DNA from 3 places in the Frankia sp. Cppng1_Ct_nod genome. Region 1 is predicted to be linked to each of the others. Evidence: riboswitches for the same ligand, from Rfam matches in the RefSeq annotation. Region 1 holds a riboswitch; each other region holds the start of a gene.
What was found. A riboswitch is a leader RNA that binds a small molecule or an ion and turns the genes downstream of it on or off. The one in region 1 is predicted to bind cyclic di-AMP.
Positions count from the first base shown of each region.

Region 1 (4,139 bases):
AGGTTCGAACCGGTTCAGCTGGTCTTGAGGCCCAGCACAGCGGCGGCTTCGGGATCGCTGTCGACGAGGAAGTCGCGGCAGCGGGTGGCCTCGTCGTCCTCGCCGATGGCTGCGGCCGCGCGACCCAGCGCCGCGAGTGCTCGCAGGAACCCCCGGTTGGGCTCGTGCGACCAGGGGATCGGTCCGTGCCCTCGCCAGCCGGTGCGGCGAAGCTGGTCGAGGCCTCGGTGGTATCCGGTCCGGGCGTAGGCGTAGGCGGTGACCGGTTCGCCCGCGTTCAGGGCGAGTTCGGCGAGCGTCGCCCAGGCCAGACTGGATTCGGGGAAGCGGCCGGCGATCGCCTTGGGATCCTCGCCCGCGCCCAGCGCGTCGGCCGCGGCAGGATCGAGGATGAGTTTCGTCGGGGGCGGACCGCCGAGCAGATCCGGTCGTCCAGGCGAGGTCGTCATGGTGTCCATCCTGTCCGATCGCGGTCGCGCTGTGCCGGGGTGAGGATTTGTCCTGCGACGGACCCGTAGGGAGGGGGGTGGGCCTGCGGGTCCGTCGCAGGATCAGGATCCGAAGGCGTTTGCGCCGTCGGACGGTCCTCGGGTGTTACCGGACAGGTGTCACAGGACCGTCGGGTTGGTGACGGTGATGTCCCAGAGGTTCTTGCCGACCACACCGCTCTGACCATCGGTCGTGCGTGTGAGGTAGCCGTAGAGCGAGGCCAGACCCTGCGACTCCGCGCCGTAGCGGCCGTCCACGGTCAAGACGAACTTCCTGTCGCGCATCGAGGCCTGCCAGACCATGGCGTCGGCGCGGACCTGGCCCGCCAGATCGGTGGACAGCGTGGTCCCCGCGAAGTCTGCCGAGTGCAGCTCTGCCTTTGCGCGATCGAGCGTCATCGCGGGCGCCTGCGGAGTAATCGCTCGTTCCACAGCGTCGGAACTGGATGTGCCGGCCGATGACTGCGGGGCCGGGCCGTTGTTGGTGAGGCCCATCTTCGCCGAGCAGGACGGCCACGGGGACCAGCCACGAGAATCGTAGAGCTTGTAGGCGGCCTCGTCCTGCAACGCCGGCGGCGCGTTACTGGGTAGACCGGAATACCCGAGACCATGCCAGGTACCCGCATCGAACTGGTAGGCGCCGTAGTAGCCGTTGCCGGTGTTGATGGAGTAGTTGCCACCGGACTCGCACTGGCGGAGCTTGGCGAAGTCGTCGGCGGTTGCGGCGTTCGCGGGAACTGCTGCGACAGCGAGGCCGCTACCCACAAGTGCTGTCACCGCACCGGTGGTCCGCAGGACCTTTACAGCGGTGGATGACTGTTGCGGGGCACGGTGCCTGCCAACGGACGGCATCTGGATCCTTCCCGTCGCCTACGAGGTGAGCTGTCGGGTGCGGGCTGGGAACGTGCCCGGCCGGTAACGCCAACGGGCGCTGCCAGCTTTACCCCAAGGACGCTGAGAAGTTCCAGCGTCCGGATGTGGTTCCCCCACTCCTGTCCGTATGGCTCCGCGGTAGATCCTGCCGCGTCGGGCGGGGACAGGACTCGGCGTCCGTCCGGGCGGCCTCACCGATCCGGCGAGTGGAAGGACTGTAGCGAGCCTGGCCCTTTCGAAGCAAACCCGGGTGTCGGATGAACTACAGCGGCTTGGCTCGTACCGCCCAAATGGACTAGGTGAACTCCAAATTCAAAACTCTACCCGGCGATCGGGGCACCCCTGAGTCGGGGTCGTCGCCGGTCATTTTCGTAACACCGAGTAATCGGGCCGATCGCTGCCGTGTTTTTCAGTTGTGTTTGTTGTCATATTGGCGTGGATCGGCCCGACTCGTTGTGTGTTTGGTTATGTATCGGCCGTCACCACTCGGCCATAGATGGTGTGATCATGTTTCTTCGCGTGTCACCCGAGCCTCTGAGGTCCTCGGCGGCCGGGCTCAGCCGAAGACGGCTGCCCAGGTCCTCGGGCCGCAGATCCCGTCAACCGTCAGGCCTTTGGCGGCCTGGAAGCGGCTGGCCGCGCCGGCCGACTCCGGACCGTACTGACCATCGACCCGGATGTGGTAACCCAGGCTGTTCATCTGGTTCTGCCAGGAATGCACGTCCGATCGGACCTGGTAGATCAACCCCACGGTGAGCAGTGGCCTGCCGGTGGACGTCGATCCGGTGTCCGCGCTCAGCACGACGCGGGGCGGGACCGAGGCGGCGATCGACCTGGACGAGTTGATGTTCACCCTGCCGCCGCTCGTCCGCCCGCTTGTGCCGGCGCCTGAGGAACTGGCGCCCGACGCGAGTTGGGAGGAGCCCATACCCAGGCCGCAGACCGGCCACTGGCCGAAGCCGGAGCGGGCAGCGAGCTTCAGCGCGGCCTCGTCCTGGGTGGCCGGCGAAGCGTCGCTGGGCAGGCCGGTGTAGCCAAGGCTCCGCCAGGTGCTCAGCGAGAACTGGTAGGCGCCGTAGTAACCGTTGCCGGTGTTGGTGGAGTAGTTACCTCCGGACTCGCACTGGCGGAGCCCCGCCCATGTGGTCGCGGCGCTGGCCGGCTGGGACATCGCGATGCTCCCACCGACGGCGGCGACCAGGGCCGGGGCGACAACCAGGGTCCGGGCGCGGCTCCGGGCCTGGCTGGTTCCACGATGTCGACCGCGAGAACGTGCTCTGGACATATTGGTGATGCCCTTCCCCACGCCTGCGAGGTGAGCTGTCGGGTTCGGGCTGGGACTGCCCGGCCGCTTTTGCGGCTTCACCCCGAGGACGCCCGATTTCAGCGCCCAAAAGTGGGTCCCCCGTTCCTGCCGCAAGTTTGGCGTTCGTCGGACGAGGGCAGGATTCGGCGTGCCGTCCGACGCATGCTCACTCTGTCGCGAGCATGGCGCAGACAATAACCGGCACTGCTGGTGGCCGAACAAGTGACGAATATGCTTCGTGAGCATGCGCACACCAGGCTGGTCGCTCTTGATGAACCCGAGATCGGATGCTAACGCGCGCGCTCGTGCGCTCATTACATAAGTGATCGCCGGAATTGCTGGATTGTGGCGGGGCGGTCACGATCAAACAGGTTGGCCGGGTAATGCCATCCGTGCACGATCCGGTCGTATACGTGGTCCACGTTATTGTTGCCGATTCAGGCCGTCGAGTACCTGGGGCGGAAATCTGCGCCACGTCGGCGAAAGCACATAACCCAGTGCCAGGTGGGATATGGGAGGACGAACCGACGGCGGAGTGGCCGCGACGGAAATGCGAACGCTCGCCAGGCGGACACCGTGTCCGGCCTGGCGAGCGCGTTGCGGTTGGTTCTGGATGTCTGGAACCACCGGTGGGTCGGATCAGCTTGGTTCGATCAGCTTGGTCGGATCAGCTTGGTCGGATCAGCTTGGTTCGATCAGGTTGACCGGGCCCGGCCCGGCTCGTCCCGTGGCCGTGGGCGGGGTCAGCCGGCAAGCGCGCGTCCGGCGGATCGCAGGTCCTCGCATGCCTGTGCCACCCGGGCGGCCATGCCGATCTCCGCGGCCTTGCCGTAACTGCGCGGGTCGTACTGCTTCTTGACGCCGACCTCGCCGTCCACCTTGAGGACACCGTCGTAGTTCCTGAAGATATGATCGACGATCGGCCGGGTGAACGCGTACTGGGTGTCGGTGTCCACGTTCATCTTGATCGCACCGTAGCCCAACGTCTCGCGAATCTCAGCCAGATCGGAGCCGCTGCCGCCGTGGAAGACCAGGTCGAACGGCTTGGCACCGGTTGGCAGCCCGAGCTTCTCCGCGACATACTGCTGTCCGTCCCGCAGGATGCTTGGACGGAGCTTCACGTTGCCCGGCTTGTACACCCCGTGCACATTTCCGAAAGTTGCCGCCAGTAGGTAGCGACCCCGTTCCCCGGTGCCGAGGACTTCCGCGGTCCGCAACATGTCTCCCGGCGTGGTGTACAGCTTCTCGTCGATTGCGCCGACGACGCCGTCCTCCTCGCCGCCGACGACCCCGATCTCCACCTCCAGAATAATCTTCGCCTGATGGGCGTCGGTCAGCAGCGCGTCGGCAATCTTGAGATTCTCCTCGAGTTCGACCGCGGAGCCGTCCCACATATGTGACTGGAACAGTGGTTCGCGGCCTTCCTTGAGAACTCGGTCCTTGGAGATCGCGAGAAGGGGGCGAAGATAGGT
Region 1 is NZ_CAKKTK010000003.1:61,990-66,128, reverse strand. Features, by position in the region: gene NBW77_RS01840 (DUF3151 domain-containing protein) at 15-449, opposite strand; gene NBW77_RS01835 (transglycosylase family protein) at 609-1,340, opposite strand; cyclic di-AMP (ydaO/yuaA leader) riboswitch at 1,342-1,509, opposite strand; gene NBW77_RS01830 (transglycosylase family protein) at 1,918-2,646, opposite strand; cyclic di-AMP (ydaO/yuaA leader) riboswitch at 2,652-2,799, opposite strand; gene fbaA (class II fructose-bisphosphate aldolase) at 3,411-4,139, opposite strand, start outside.

Region 2 (4,139 bases), on a different contig from region 1:
CCCCGAGTGGGCTGCTTGTCGCGTCCTGGGCTTCTGCTGGGCGCCCGAGGACGGGATTGTCCGGCTCGTGACGCTCGGGCGGTGCATCCACCTGGATTCTCGTGGATACACCACTTGGACGAACGAGGCGATTCGCGGGTATGCAATGCGTCGACCCCGGTGCCTTGCCCCGAAGTCCGGACCCGGTTGTGGAAGCGAGCCTGGGCCGGCGTGTGGGCGGGGTGGAGGTGAGCCTGGGCCGCAGCGTGGGCCGCAGTGTGGGCGGGATCCGACGGAGTGCTCGACTCGGGCATGCCATGAGCCGAATCTGTCGAATCGATGGCTCCTGGTGTGGTTCGGTTGTGTCGTGGTATCGAATCCGCTGAAGACCGGGAAAGAGCTGTGGGCCAAGAACCGTCGACGAGTACTGATCATCGGGGCCGTGGTCGTGGTCGCCTTGGTCTACGTGGCCCACTTGAACAAGCCGCGTACCGAACGTGCCAAGATTCCGAAGGGCTACGTCTCCGAGGGGCGGGAGCTTGAGGTGCACGCCAAGGCCAGACCCGACAAGCCACTACCTCTGGTCCTTGTTCTGCACGATGACATCAACATCAATAATGCGGCGGCGATCGAGAAGGTCACCAAGGCATCGAAGCTGGCGGACCTCAAGGACTTCGCCGTGGTGTACCCGGAGGCTCTGGCCAGTACCTGGCAGGTGGACGACCCGCGGCGTATCGACATGCAGTACCTGCGGGACGTCGTCCAGTATGTCGCGAAGGAGCGGTCACGCATCGACCTCTCCCGGGTCTACATCTGGGGTCTCGGGGAGGGGGGAAGCGCTGCTCTCGCTGCCGCCTGCGAAGCGCCCGCACCAGGGCAGAAACCGCTGTTCGCCGCGGTCGGTGTGGTGGGCACGGTCAAGGAACCGCCGAGCTGCCCATCTCAGGTCCAACGCCGGTCCGTCAACGGGATGAACTGGGACGAGAACACAACTCGTCAGCTGTGGGACTTCTCCGAGGCGCTTCACCTGTGACGCAGTTCACCTGCGACGGAGTGTCCCGAACGTAGCGTCCCGCCGGCCGGCTGTGTCGGGGGGGTGGCACGGCCGGCCGACGGGAGCTCATGACTCCCGCCGGCCGGCCGCACTGTGGGGGGGGGTTCAGTACGGCCGGCCGACGGAAGCCGGTGTTCCGCCAGGCATTCCGAGCTGGGGGGGTTGGCTCGGTCCGACCAGCGGAAGTCTTCGGACCCGATGAGGGTTCTGGGTCGACGAAAATATCCCTTGGGGCCTCCGGTCGCGCGAAAAGATTCATGGTCGCGTGACTTTTGGCCGCTATGGAGTTGACGAGCAGGAGCAAGACATCAGGTAATCGTGTTGGGTGCCGCCAGGTCGGTGTTGATCCCGACAACATCGACCTGGCGACGAGGTTCACGCACAACCGGAGGGGGAGGCCGCGCGTGAACCCGCTTGTGGTTTTCTTCAGGGAATGGCAGCCGCTGCGTCAGGGAGCGTAGCGATCACCGGAATCGACGGACTAGCTGACGCGCCCGACCGAGTAGGACGTGGTCCAGATGCTCTCAAGCTTGACGACATCACCGGATTTCGGGGCGACCCATATCATGCCGTCACCAGCGTAGATACCCTCATGGTAGATGTTGCCTGGCTCACCGAAGAAGATCAGATCACCGATCTGCTTGTTGTACTGCGATATACGGGTCGTCGCGGCGTACTGCTCCTCGGCGGTGCGGGGAAGGCTGCGTCCCAGCTGCTTGAAGACATACTGGACCAGGCCGGAACAGTCGAAGGAGTAAGGGCCTTCCGCGCCGTAAACATAGGGCTTACCGGCTTGCTGCGATGCCAGATACACAGCCCGCTGGCCGAGCGAGCTTGCGGTCGCGTCTGTTGTACCCGCTGAAGCCGAATTTGTTGACGTGGTATCCGGTACCTGAAGTGCTGAACGGACTGTCGACCGGGACGCCTGCGCCGGCAGCGCCGGTGTTGGATCCGGAATCACGGTCATAGTACCAACATTTGCCGAGTGCGCTGACCGCAGGGCGTCCGTTCCGTCGAAGACGGCGGTGATCTGCGTCGTGGTCAGGACTTTTGCCGTGTAACTGGCGAAGCCCTGGTCATTCGTGTAGAGGTGCTTGAAGGTCGCCCAACCATCCGGCAGCTTGACCTGGACCTTGATGAGCTGGTTGGCCAGCGGTGTGTGGGTCTGCTCGTCCTGGAGCGAGAACCCCATCTCCACGGGCTGGTCAGCCCGCACTGAAACGTCCGGGTTGGTGACTTTCAGCGCGACATCGCTCTTGGGATGCAGTTCAGTCTGGTCGATCACATGACTCGTGATCGAAGCGGGACCCGTGGCGCCCGCCGAATTGATCACCGATGTTCGGAGGTTGGCGAGTGAAGCCTGGCTTCCGAACTGTGATCCTAGCGTGACAGGGGAGCTGACCGTAGCCTCATCCATACCTGAGTCGGTCGGGGCGCAGCCCGCAAGGGCGACACCTGACACGGCCACTGTACCAGTGGTCATCGCGGCGACCGCTGCTCGGGCCTTCACGCGACTTGCTCCTGACTGTGGAGCGGGCGCGCGGTGCCGGCCACGGGCTGGACGTGCTGGTGATTCGACTCGCGGTCGGCGGGACGGCGACTGGGCCGTCTGCGACGACGAACGTGACCATGTTGCCGGATCAAGCTGCACATCAGGCGCAGACAAGGTTGTGATCCTTCCCGTTCGCCTACGAGGTGAGCTGTCGGGTTCGGGCTGGGCTGCCCGGCGCGTCGCGCGACCTTCGCGCGGCGTACTTCACCCCGAGGACGGCACCGGGGATCGGTGTCGTCCGGTGGAGGATGGGTCCCCCGCTCCTGCCCTGGTGACGACTCGGAGGGGACACCAGGACCGCGGGCAGGATTCGGCGTTCGGTCCGGTGTTGTCGTGACGTCGGCGCGAGACTAGTTCAAAAGGATGGTGCCCGTAAACACTAGTCCATCACAACTACGGCGAGTACCTGCGGAAGTGCCCATCCTGGCTCCTTCCATCCTCCGCACCGACCGGTTCGCCGCCGTACTTGACCTGCTTGTTCGCGGGACTCGTTACTTGGCAGGCTTGCCGTGTTCCGTGACCCACGGGATACGAGGCATGACATTACGCCATAGCGGCGACAGTCGGTCGGCGGGGGGTACTCGAGTGCTCATGGCGATTACTCGGCGACGTGGAGTAGTGGGTTTTGCCCTGCTCGATGATCTTTCGTACCGATAATGCCTGAGAGATCATCGTTTCTGGTGAAATTGTCGGAAGTTGAACATCCGGGGGGCGGGCATCGTATTCTGACCGTGGTTAATTCATTCGTTTACGTGATCGAAGTGCTATGACACGTCTTCGTCGGCTGTTTAGTGATCTCTGAGGGGGCTCTCGCATGACGGGATCGTCACCGGACGGTCGCCCGCTGCCCAGTCCGGGCGGGTCTGGACGCCAGTCGGGTCCGCAGGTTACGGATGTCATCGTGATCGGCGCCGGTGTCGCAGGTCTCGTGACCGCGGTTGTCCTGGCGCGTCAGGGTATCGATACGCTGGTCCTCGAACGCGCCAGCCGGGCGGATGTGGAAAGCCGCTCACGCGCGGGGTTGCTCGGGCCGGGAGCGGTAGAGGTGCTTGAGCGTCACGGGCTCGCCGAGGGCCTACGAGCCGCGGGCGCCCCCCACCGCAACTGTGAGTTCAGGCATCGTCGCCAGGCGTTTGTCGTTGAGTACGCTCAGTACGTAGACGGGCGTCATCACATGGTCTACCCCCAACAGAAGCTCGTCGCGGACCTGGTCTTGGCCTACCTTGCGGCGGGTGGCACCATCGAGTTCAGTGTTAGGGATGTCACACTCGATGGACTGACGTCCGACCGTCCCACTGTCGCGTTCGTCACTGCGAACGGCGAGGGGCGAACCGCGAAAAGCCGGTTCATCGCGGGCTGTGACGGCCATCATGGGGTCTCCCGTGCCTCCATCCCCTGGGAGGCACTCCGCTGCACCCAGCAATATGAAAGTCCGTGGGCATGGCTTGCGGTGCTCGCCGGGGTAGCCCCGTCCACCGATAAGATCATCTATGGGGTCAGTCCACAGGGGTTCGCGGGCCACATGCTGCGCGACCACCAGACGAGCCGCTTCTA
Region 2 is NZ_CAKKTK010000016.1:61,186-65,324, reverse strand. Features, by position in the region: gene NBW77_RS07390 (alpha/beta hydrolase family protein) at 347-1,012, shown strand; gene NBW77_RS07385 (C40 family peptidase) at 1,515-2,684, opposite strand; cyclic di-AMP (ydaO/yuaA leader) riboswitch at 2,705-2,880, opposite strand; gene NBW77_RS07380 (4-hydroxybenzoate 3-monooxygenase) at 3,487-4,139, shown strand, end outside.
Region 2: another riboswitch for cyclic di-AMP. It lies ahead of NBW77_RS07385 (C40 family peptidase); the one in region 1 lies ahead of NBW77_RS01830 (transglycosylase family protein).

Region 3 (4,139 bases), on a different contig from region 1:
CGCGATCATCATCATGGGCACCGGTGGTATCGGTATGAATGCGGTGCAGGGCGATCGCGTCGGAGCCACCCGGGTCATCGCGGTCGATCCAGTCCCCTTCAAACGCCGACTCGCCCTGAAGCTGGGAGCGACCGACGCGTTCGCCGACGATCTCCGGTGCAACGGGCACCGACCATCGGACCAAGACGGCCGGGGCCCGTTGCCCCACGGGAGAAACGGGTCTACGCGTTACTCCCGGGTTCCGGTTCTCATGGCGACTCCTGCCGATGCCCGGACCAGTGCCCCCACCAACCCTCGTGCGGGGCGCCCGGGACCGGAACCCCGTCCGTGCCGGAAGTCGGCCCGGACGGTTGCGCCGTCGGCGGGGATGCCGGGTTAGCACTCACACTTCCCGCAGCACTTCCCGCAGCACTTCCCGAAGCACTTCCCGAAGCACTTCCCGAAGTGGCTGCGGCAGCGTCACCCCGTGCAAGATACTGGCGATAGGCGCCATTCGTGTAGGTACTCCACGCGCCTATCCCCTGAATGTCGCATACGTGCTTGGCCGCCCACGCGTTGGTTGCGGGATCGTACAGGTCCCGGTCCCCCACCCAGCTCGCATGGGCCCGCATATTGATCTGCCACAGTCCGCGGGAGTCCTCGCCGTTCGAGTTGTGCGAAGTCGGGTTGCCGCCGGACTCCGCCAGCGCCACCGCCACCCAGGTACCAAGCGGCGCCCCGCTGCAGCCAGAAAGTCCGGCGTTCATTCCGACACTGGCGATCGTAGCGTCGGAAACCTGGGTCGGAGCAGGGGTACTCGCGCTGGCCGGGCTTGCGCTTAGCATCATTCCGGCCGTCGTGCCGATGACCCCGACAGCGGCGATCATCGCGCCGCGATTGTGCGGGGTCTGCTTCCGGTGTCTTCCCTTGGACATTGTTGAACATCTCACTCACGGTGTCGTTTGAGCAGCTCGAACGCTCGGTGGATTCAAGACCGGTACGCCTTTCCGGCGACACCTTTCCTGACGGGCAAATATCAAGGAAAGGTCAGAATGCGCCGTACCGGTTCACCCGATGCGACCGACAAGATAGTGGGAGGAATAGATTTTCTGAAGCCTGACGACCGTCCCGCTGTGGGGAGCGGCCCATATCATGTCGTTCCCGGCGTAGATCCCCACGTGATAGATGTTTCCGGGAGAACCGAAAAAGATGAGGTCACCGGGCTGCTTCGCGCCCTGAGACACCTTCTGCGCGGCCGCGTACTGGGCATCGGTCACCCGTGGGATATTGCGGCCCAGCTGCTTGTAGACGTACTGGACGAGACCGGAACAGTCGAATGCGTTCGGCCCCTGGGCGCCCCACATGTACGGCTTGCCCGCCTGCTTGGAGGCCAGATAGACGATCTTCGCACCCAGGCTGCTGGCGGACGCCGACGAACCGGCCGGATCGGTGGCGGTGGCGGTGGCGGTGGCGGACCCACTTCCCGCCGCCGAGGACGGAGATGCCGAGGATGAAGGCGAGGCCACGGCGGGCTCCGGCGCGGAGACCCCCGCCGCCTGTGCGCCACCACCTGCCCAGGTCGCCGCGGTGACGCCGCTGGAGTCGCCCGTGGTGTCGGCCGCCTGGTCGTTGGCCCAGGCCGGGGCCGAAAGACCGGTGAGGGCAACGGTCCCGGTGACCGCGGCAGCGACCGCCACCCGCGCGGACACTCGTCCAAATGTGTAACTGGTGGTCGGCGCGCGGTGACGACCGCGTCCGGAACGCGTCGTATCGGCCGAGTCCGAACACGCCTGATATGCAGGCAAGGTTGGTCCTTCCCGTACGCCTGCGAGGTTAGCTGTCGGGTTCGGGCCGGGAAGCCCGGTCGGCGCGCGGGGATGCGCGGCCGACTTCACCCCAAGGACGTCGCCGTGGCGGCGGCGTCCGGCGGAAGATGGTTCCCCCGCTTCTGCCCTGGCGACTGCTAGAGGGACACCGGACCGTGGGCAGAACTCGGCGTGCAGTCCGGTGCTGCTGAGAGCTCGGCCACGGTAGCGAACTACACGCTGTGACCGCAAGTCCCAGTTCTACGGGATTATCGGCGCATATTGGCTACTGTACGTGTCGGTTATCCTGTCCTCGCTGCCGTCGCCATCAAGATCACAAAGGTTGGACTGAGGCAGGATGCGGTCTGCCCGGATCCCGGTATCACGGAGCCCGGTATCACGGATCCCGGTATCACGGATGCGGATGCGGATACCTCATGCCATCGGGTCGCCACTACGTGACATGCTGACGCTTGAGCGAGCCGTAGCATGATATGGACCGGTGTCGGGGGTACCAGCATGACCGTCCAGATCGACCATGTGATCGTCCTGGTTCTGGAGAACCGGTCGTTCGACCATCTGCTCGGATACCTACCGAGCGACGATCCCGACTTCGAAGGCCTGACCCGCGGCGGCCCATATGAGAACCCCGGGTGGAACGGCGGCCCGGCACAGGCCGCATCCCCGACCGGTAAACACGTCCTGCCCGTCGACCCGGACCACTCCCATGACGCGGTCATGCTGCAACTGGGCGTCTCGGGCCGGCGCCGGACACCGACCAACCAGGGCTTCATCGACAGCTACGAACGCAAGGGCAGAGGGCTTTCCGCACCGGCCTTCGACGGCCTGCTCGCGCCCGCGTGGAATCTGTTGCAGCGCGACAAGCCCGCCAACACGGTCAGCGGTCGAGGACCTCTGATCATGCACTGCCAGCCGCCGGGCAACATTCCCGTACTCGCCACGCTGGCACAGTCCTTCGGAGTCTGCAGCAGATGGTTCGCGTCCGTGCCCGGGGAGACGTGGCCCAACCGCAATTTCCTGCATGCGGCGACCTCGGATGGGACAACCAACATCGAGCCGCGCTTCTACGAGAACCGCACCATCTTCGAGGTCCTGGAGGACGCCGGGAAAAGCTGGCGTATCTACTACGATGACACTCCGCAGGTGTGGGCGTTTCCCAAGCTGTGGTCGGAGGGACGGTCGGGCAACTGGTTCCGGTCGTCGGAATTTGCCGCGCATGTCGCATCGGGTAGTCTGCCGAGCTACAGCTTCATCGAGCCGAACCACCGACCGCCGTTGCACGCGACGCCATTCGTCCACGTGTCAGCCCCGCACGGGCACAGCAACAGCCAGCATCCCGGCAACAACCAGGTTGCCGACGCGGACTACGACCGCCTGCCCGCGAACGGCCCGGGTGACTTCGCGCGGGGTGAATCCCTGATCGCGCAGGTGTACGAGGCCCTGCGGACCAACCCGGACGTCTTCCGGCGTTCCGTCCTACTCGTCACCTATGACGAGCACGGGGGTTTCTACGACCACGTTCCCCCGCCCACCGCGGTACCGGCTCCCGGCGGCCCGCCCAGACCGGGGGTGACGGGCTGGCTCATCCAACATCTGCTGCGCCGCAAGTCGGAGTCGTTCGACTTCACGATGCTCGGCGTTCGGGTACCCGCGCTCGTCATCTCACCATTCGTCCCCATCGCCACCGTCGACGCGACGGTACGCGACCATGCCAGCGTTCCCGCGACGTTGCGTGAGGTCTTCGCTCCAGGCGCGGCCCCGCTGACCGCCCGGGACGCCTGGGCGCCCACCTTCACGTCCCTGCTGTCGCTCACCGAACCCCGCGACGACCTGCCCGATCTGTCCGGCCGGCTCACCGGCGAACCGGTGCCGGCTCCTGTTCCTGTCCCGGCTGTCCCTGCCGCGGCTGCCGCCGGTCCCCCGCCGGCGGGCCCATCCGAACCGGAACCGCCGGTATCCGCCTCCTACCAGGACCTCCTCGCCCTTGCCGGGCTCGTCGACGAACGGTTGCCCGGCCCCCTGGCACCGGCCGACCTCGGACCGCGAGCCAGGGGACGCCACATCACAGCCGAGTTCGACAAACACGCGCAGGCGACCCGGGATGGCAGATAGCACAGGTAGCGATCCGTCGCTACCCGCTACGACCCACCGGGGACACGACTAACCGGAGATGGAGCCGGTGGCGTGGGACAACGCATCCGCGGCGCGCAGGAGTGCGTCGCTGGAAAGGTCCAGCGCAGCGTTGGAAACGGTGTTGGCGGTGTCGGCGTTCGCGTTGGGGTCGGGGATGGTGTTGCCGTTCGTCTTGGCGGGAGGGTTGAGGGTGCCGCCAGT
Region 3 is NZ_CAKKTK010000024.1:30,031-34,169, forward strand. Features, by position in the region: gene NBW77_RS09530 (ABC transporter permease) at 1-15, opposite strand, end outside; gene NBW77_RS09535 (transglycosylase SLT domain-containing protein) at 249-914, opposite strand; gene NBW77_RS09540 (C40 family peptidase) at 1,047-1,676, opposite strand; cyclic di-AMP (ydaO/yuaA leader) riboswitch at 1,787-1,948, opposite strand; gene NBW77_RS09545 (alkaline phosphatase family protein) at 2,304-3,917, shown strand; gene NBW77_RS09550 (hypothetical protein) at 3,966-4,139, opposite strand, start outside.
Region 3: another riboswitch for cyclic di-AMP. It lies ahead of NBW77_RS09540 (C40 family peptidase); the one in region 1 lies ahead of NBW77_RS01830 (transglycosylase family protein).